Regions from separate parts of the Mesorhizobium sp. M4B.F.Ca.ET.089.01.1.1 genome, predicted to be linked through region 1. Evidence: predicted binding sites of a transcription regulator. Region 1 holds the regulator's gene; the other holds the start of a gene.

What was found. Region 1 encodes HrcA, which represses chaperone genes, less so after heat shock. Its sites were predicted from a motif close to GTTAGCACTCNCNNNNNGNGAGTGCTAAC; they were not measured.
Region 2: a site for HrcA is predicted at 1,061-1,089, ahead of EN780_RS00665 (co-chaperone GroES). Genes of this name have one in related genera too.

The regions. Positions count from the first base shown of each region.
Region 1 covers NZ_RZOS01000124.1:5,663-9,071, reverse strand. The annotation lists gene EN780_RS14310 (VOC family protein) at 1-77, opposite strand, end outside; gene rph (ribonuclease PH) at 262-978, opposite strand; gene hrcA (heat-inducible transcriptional repressor HrcA) at 1,115-2,197, shown strand; gene EN780_RS14290 (hypothetical protein) at 2,279-2,476, shown strand; gene EN780_RS14285 (sorbosone dehydrogenase family protein) at 2,591-3,409, shown strand, end outside.
Region 2 covers NZ_RZOS01000003.1:25,160-28,568, reverse strand. The annotation lists gene EN780_RS00680 (DUF982 domain-containing protein) at 1-280, shown strand, start outside; gene EN780_RS00675 (usg protein) at 264-542, opposite strand; gene EN780_RS00670 (hypothetical protein) at 566-907, opposite strand; gene EN780_RS00665 (co-chaperone GroES) at 1,244-1,558, shown strand; partial or broken gene groL (chaperonin GroEL) at 1,620-3,247, shown strand; gene EN780_RS00655 (hypothetical protein) at 3,306-3,409, shown strand, end outside.

The DNA.
Region 1 (3,409 bases):
ATGTCGGAATAGAAGGCTTCGGCGCCATGCAAGTCTGTGACGTAGAGCGCCGATTCAAGGATCGCGGAGGGTATCACGAAGCCCCCCTCTCTGCCCTGCCGGGCATCTCCCCCTCAAGGGGGGAGATTGGCTGTATCGATTGCCTCAGCCAATCACCGGCGTAGCCAGATGGGGGCCGGCGTGGAAGCTTCCAATCTCCCCCCTTGAGGGGGAGATGGCCGGCAGGCCAGAGAGGGGGGCCCAGGCTCGGCATTCGAAAACCTACGCCACCGCCATCTGCTGCAAACTCACCAGGCGCGAAATTCCCTTCTTGGCCAGGTTCATCAGCGCCGCGAACTGGTCCTCCGAGAACGGCTCGCCCTCGGCAGTACCCTGGATCTCGACGATGCCGCCCTTGCCGGTCATGACGAAATTGGCGTCGGTGCCGGCCGAGGAATCCTCGAGATAGTCGAGATCGATGACCGGCTGGCCGTCATGGATGCCGCACGAGATCGCCGCGACGTGGTCCTTCAGCACCTTGGAAACGCTGGCCATCTGGCGGGCTTCCATCCAGCGCAGGCAGTCATGGAGCGCCACCCAGCCGCCGGTGATCGAGGCGGTGCGGGTGCCGCCATCGGCCTGGATGACGTCGCAGTCGACGGTGATCTGCTGCTCGCCCAGCGCCTGCAGGTCGACCACGGCGCGCAAGGAACGGCCGATGAGCCGCTGGATCTCGAGCGTGCGGCCGCCCTGCTTGCCGGCGGAGGCCTCGCGCCGCATGCGCTCGCCGGTCGAGCGCGGCAGCATGCCGTATTCGGCCGTCACCCAGCCCTTGCCGGAATTGCGCATCCAGGCCGGCACCTTTTCCTCCAGGCTGGCCGTGCACAGAACATGCGTGTCGCCGAACTTCACCAGGCACGAGCCTTCGGCGTGCTTGGAGACGCCGCGCTCGAAGGAGATGGCGCGCATTTCGTCGGATTGGCGTTTGGAGGGGCGCATCGAGGCCTCTTGTCTCTGGTTTTTAAGGATTCGTGGCCGGCTTGTAGACGCATGCGGCGCATGGCGCAAAGGAAAATGGACCGGGTTGCGCGGGCACCGGCTAAGTCTATATTTGAACCGGAGGTTTTTGGCCCGAATGACCAAGGCAGTCGATCCGGCATCGCAGTCGCCCGTGCTTCAATCGCTCGATATGCGCTCGCGCGACATCTTCAGGCGCATCGTTGAATCCTATCTCAGGGATGGCGAGCCCGTCGGTTCGCGCAGCCTGTCGCGCATCCTGCCCTCCTCGCTGTCGCCCGCCACCATCCGCAACGTGATGAGCGACCTCGAGCATCTCGGCCTGATCTACGCGCCGCACATCTCGGCCGGCCGCCTGCCGACGCAGACCGGCCTGCGCTTCTTCGTCGACGCCTTCATGGAGCTCGGCGACCTCTCCGACGACGAGCGCCGCATCATCGAGGCGCAGGTGCGCGCCTCCGGCTCCGGCGCGTCGCTGGAACACATGCTGACCGAGGCCAGCCAGATGCTGTCGGGCATGTCGCGCGGCGCCGGCCTGGTGCTCGCCGCCAAGAACGAGGTGGCGCTGAAGCACATCGAATTCATCCAGCTCGAGCCGACCAAGGCGCTGGCCGTGCTGGTGTCGCAGAACGGCGATGTCGAGAACCGCGTCGTCGACCTGCCCGCCGGCACCACCGTCTCGCAGCTGCACGAGGCGTCCAACTTCCTCAACGCCCATATCCGCGGCCGCACGCTGGCCGAGGCGCGCGTCGAGATCGCCCGCATCAAGGACGAGACCAGGGCGGCCCTCGACACGCTGTCGCAGGACCTGGTCGAAAAGGGTCTCGCCGTCTGGGCCGGTGCGGAAAGCGGCCTGCCGGCGCGCCTCATCGTGCGCGGCCGCGCCAATCTGCTCGAAAACGTCACCGCCCAGGCCGACATCGAGTTGCTGCGGCATCTGTTCGAGGATCTGGAGACGCAGGACGGGCTGATCCAGCTGCTCGACCTCGCCGAGGAAGGGCCGGGCGTGCGCATCTTCATCGGCTCGGAAAACAAGCTGTTTTCGCTGTCGGGCTCGTCGCTGGTGGTGGCGCCCTATCGCGACAAGGATGCCCGCGTCGTCGGCGCGCTCGGCGTCATCGGCCCGACGCGGCTGAACTACGCCCGCATCGTGCCGATGGTCGACTATACCGCGCAGCTGATTTCGCGCATGTTGCGGTAAGGTGTGCGATATCCGGGTGAGACCGGCCTGACCTGGATCTCAACACACCCTGGAAGGCACAAGCAGCAAGGGAGCAAAAGAATGGCGCTGGAATCGCTCAAGGCCCAGATCAGCCTGCTGCTCGAGGAAATGGTCAACCAGCCCGAGGACCAGCACGAGATTCAGGAGCAGCTGCGCGAGAAGCTGCAGGAATTGCGCGCCATGGGCCTGCCGCTGCCGGCCGATCTGGTCGAGCTGGAAAAGCGCCTGGACGATGATTTCTACGCCGAAGGCAGCTGAAACCATCCCTCAAATCGGCGTGTGCCTGGTGTCCCAGGCGGAACGACCGCCGCATCCGCCCGTTCACCATTCGCGACGGCGCCGCGGTCGGGGCCGAAACCCCTGGAGGCCAGGATGATCCGATTTGCCGGTCTTGCGGCTGCCGCCTTGCTGCTTGTAACGACGGCCTCTGCCCAGCAGGCCGGCGAGCCGGTGCTGACTGGCAAGAAGGCCTTCGGCGACTGGAAGGCCGACAGGCCTGGCGTGCGCCGGCTGATCAGGCCGGATGATCTGCAAAAGCCCTATGTCAGCCGCTCCGCGTCGAACGGCGCCGGCCTGGCGGATCGGCCGGAAGGCGCCAGGCCGCTCGTGCCCTCAGGCTTTTCCATCGAACTCGTCGCGTCGGGCATCGACAATCCGCGGGTCGTGCGCGCGGCGCCCAATGGCGACCTGTTCGTCGCCGACAGCAAGGCCAGCCAGATCCGCGTCTATCGCCTCGCCGAAGGCAGCGCCAGCCCGGCGCAGGAGGCGATCTTTGCCACCGGCCTGACCCGGCCCTACGGCATCGCCTTCTATCCGCCGGGCGACAAGCCGCAATGGGTCTATGTCGCCAACAGCAACAGCGTCGTGCGCTTCGCCTATCGCGACGGCGACCTGAAGGCCGAAGGCAAGCCGGAAACCATCGTCCCGGACATCCCCGCGAACCATCACTGGACGCGCGACATCGCCTTTTCGCCTGATGGCAAGACGCTCTATCTGTCGGTCGGATCGGGCTCCAACGTCGCCGAGGACATGGGCGCCGAGCCGGAAGGCGGGCTCGAGCAATGGGCGACGTCGGCGCCGCTCGGCGCCACCTGGGGCCCGGAGGAAGGCCGCGCCGACGTGCTGGCCTTCGATCCGGACGGGAACAACCGGCGCAGCTTCGCCACCGGCTTGCGCAACTGCTCCGGCATG
Region 2 (3,409 bases), on a different contig from region 1:
CCTCTCCTCGCGCAGGGTCGCCAGCAGTTTCGAGGCACTAGAATGCCTGGACCAGCAGTGGCCCCATTGGGCGCGCGGAGGGAGTTGGCGTGCTGCCGCGCGCGCCTGCCGCGACGCGCTGGACGGATGGCGCAGCGCCCGCGATGCGCACAAGGCCTTCCTCAGGGCGGCAAGGCGGGCTGGGTTGGTTATGCCGGCAGCGCGCGCTCCTCGCAAGTCAAGCCAACCACGGATGATCGGCGCCCTGCGGCCCGAGATGAGCTTCATTGGATGGCAATGACCCCGTCGACGGCGCGCCATCCCGACGGCTTGATCAGCCGGTGGTGGGCAACGCGCACGGAGTGCAGCGCGCCGTCCAGCTCGCTTTCCCAATAGTCGAGAAAGCCTTTCAGCTCCGGGAAGTTCGGCGCAAGATCGTATTCCTGCCAGACATAGAGCTGAAGCAGGCTCGGGTGGTCAGGAAAATGGTAGTGGATTTCGGCCGTGGTCAGGCCGTAGCCTTCCATCTGCAGGAGGAATTCCCTGCTGACCGCAGTGACCATATGCGTCTCCTTGACTTACGACATCAGGCGTCCAGGCGGTCAGACATGTGCCTGTGGCCACTCTCAGCCGGGATCGGGCGGTTTGCGTCGTCCAACCGGCATAGGGCATCCATGATCTGATCGAAGGTGATCGTCTGCTCGGCTCCCGGCGGTCGGCGCAGCGTCGGAACGGATTCCACCGCGCAGGCATCCGAGCTCCAGGACGAGAGGATCGCCCGCTTCTCCTGAATGTCGAGCGTATCCTCCTTAAGGACGTCGTCTGGATGGGTGAAATGGCGCGACGGCGACAACAAACGGTCGAGCGCGAGGTCGGATGTTTCGGGAACAAGAGAAGGAATGATCGGCTTGGGATTGTGTCGGTCCATCGTGGTCCTCCGTCTTTCCAAAAGCTCCTTTGTCAGACTCCTGTTTTGAGGCCATCGCCGGCGGCGAAGGCTCGGACTATCTTGTTCCTTCGTCAGGAAAATTCAAGCGGGAATGCGCGGCTGTAATCCAAATTAGCCACATGTTTTCATGGCACTAGCACTCGATTGGTGCGAGTGACAAAAAATTCTGCCGAACCTCTTGAAACCGAAAAGTCGCAGAACTAGCTCGATATGCGCACGATGCCCGCGAGGGGTCGCCGCACCCCGCACCGATCCGATATTGCCGGTCCGGTGTGGAAGAACCTCAAAAATCTGTTTGTCCAGAAGGAGAACGATATGGCGTTCCGTCCATTGCATGACCGTATCCTGGTCCGCCGCATCGAGGCCGATGAAAAAACGGCCGGTGGCATCATCATCCCCGACACCGCCAAGGAGAAGCCGCAGGAGGGCGAGGTCATCGCCATCGGCCCTGGTTCGCGAGATGAGAGCGGCAAGCTCACGCCTCTCGACGTCAAGGCGGGCGATCGCATTCTGTTCGGCAAGTGGTCCGGCACTGAAATCAAGCTCAACGGCGAGGACCTGCTCATCATGAAGGAAAGCGACGTGATGGGCGTGATCGAGAATGCTGCGGCGGTCAAGAAGGCCGCCTGACCGGGGCTTCGATAGAACCCTCAATCAAGTCAATGAAAACTGCCCAGACAAGAGTGATCCAATGGCTGCCAAGGAAGTCAAATTTCATTCCGATGCCCGCGAGCGCTTGCTGCGCGGCGTCAACATCCTCGCGGACGCGGTGAAGGTGACCCTCGGCCCCAAGGGCCGCAACGTCGTCATCGACAAGTCGTTCGGCGCCCCGCGCATCACTAAGGACGGCGTCACCGTCGCCAAGGAAATCGAGCTTGAGGACAAGTTCGAGAACATGGGCGCGCAGATGGTCCGCGAGGTTGCCTCGAAAACCAACGACATCGCCGGCGACGGCACCACCACCGCGACCGTGCTTGCCCAGGCGATCGTTCGCGAAGGCGCCAAGGCGGTTGCATCGGGCATGAACCCGATGGACCTGAAGCGCGGCATCGACAAGGCCGTCGAAGCCATCGTGGTTGAGCTGAAGACCAATGCCCGCAAGATCACCAAAAATGACGAGATCGCCCAGGTTGGTACGATATCGGCTAATGGCGACGCCGAGATCGGCCGCTTCCTTGCGGAAGCCATGCAAAAGGTCGGCAATGAGGGCGTCATCACGGTCGAGGAAGCCAAGACCGCCGAGACCGAACTCGAAGTCGTCGAAGGCATGCAGTTCGACCGTGGCTATCTCAGCCCGTATTTTATCACCAACCAGGACAAGATGCGTGTCGAGTTGGAAGAGCCCTATGTGCTTATCCACGAAAAGAAGCTGTCTAATCTGCAGGCACTGCTCCCGGTGCTGGAGGCTGTCGTTCAGTCATCCAAGCCGCTGCTGATCATCGCCGAGGATGTGGAGGGCGAAGCGTTGGCGACACTGGTCGTCAACAAGCTGCGCGGTGGCCTGAAGGTCGCTGCCGTCAAGGCGCCCGGCTTTGGGGATCGTCGCAAGCGATGCTGGAGGATATTGCCATCCTCACCGGCGGGACCGCGATCTCGGAAGATCTTGGCATCAAGCTTGAGAATGTCACGCTGGCGATGCTCGGCCGCGCCAAGAAGGTGGTGATCGAAAAGGAGAACACCACCATCGTCGACGGGGCCGGCTCGAAGAGCGAAATCCAGAGCCGCGCTAGCCAGATCAAGGCGCAGATTGAGGAGACGACCTCCAATTACGATAAGGAAAAGCTGCAGGAGCGGCTAGCCAAGCTCGCCGGCGGTGTCGCCGTCATCCGGGTCGGCGGCTCGACCGAGGTCGAGGTCAAGGAGCGCAAGGACCGCGTAGACGATGCCATGCATGCGACGCGCGCTGCGGTCGAGGAAGGCGTATTACCGGGTGGCGGCGTAGCGCTTCTGCGTGCGGCCAAGGCACTGGACAGGGTTCAGGCCGAGAATGAGGACCAGAAGCACGGTATCGAGATCGTGCGCCGGGCGATCGAAGCGCCCGTGCGACAGATCGCCGAGAATGCCGGCGCGGAAGGATCGATCATCGTAGGCAAGCTACGCGAGAGGCCGGAATTCGGCTGGGGCTGGAACGCACAGACCAACGCGTTTGGCGACCTCTACAACGAGGGCGTCATCGATCCGGTGAAGGTGGTGCGGACCGCACTTCAGGATGCGGCATCGGTTGCCGGCCTGTTGGTGACGACGGAAGCGATGGTTGCCGAGAAGCCGAAGAAGGAACCCGCGGTGCCGGCAATGCCGAGTGGCGGCATGGATTTCTGACGAGAAACGGCGGTGTCCGCGCCCATGAGGCGCGGGCACCTGACAAATGGATAAAGCCATGAACGTGACGAACTTCAACGTGATTCCGCCGCCGTCACACGCGGCCACCGATCTGAACTACGAAGCGGAACTGAAGGTCGCGCTCGACCCGGTTCTAGACGA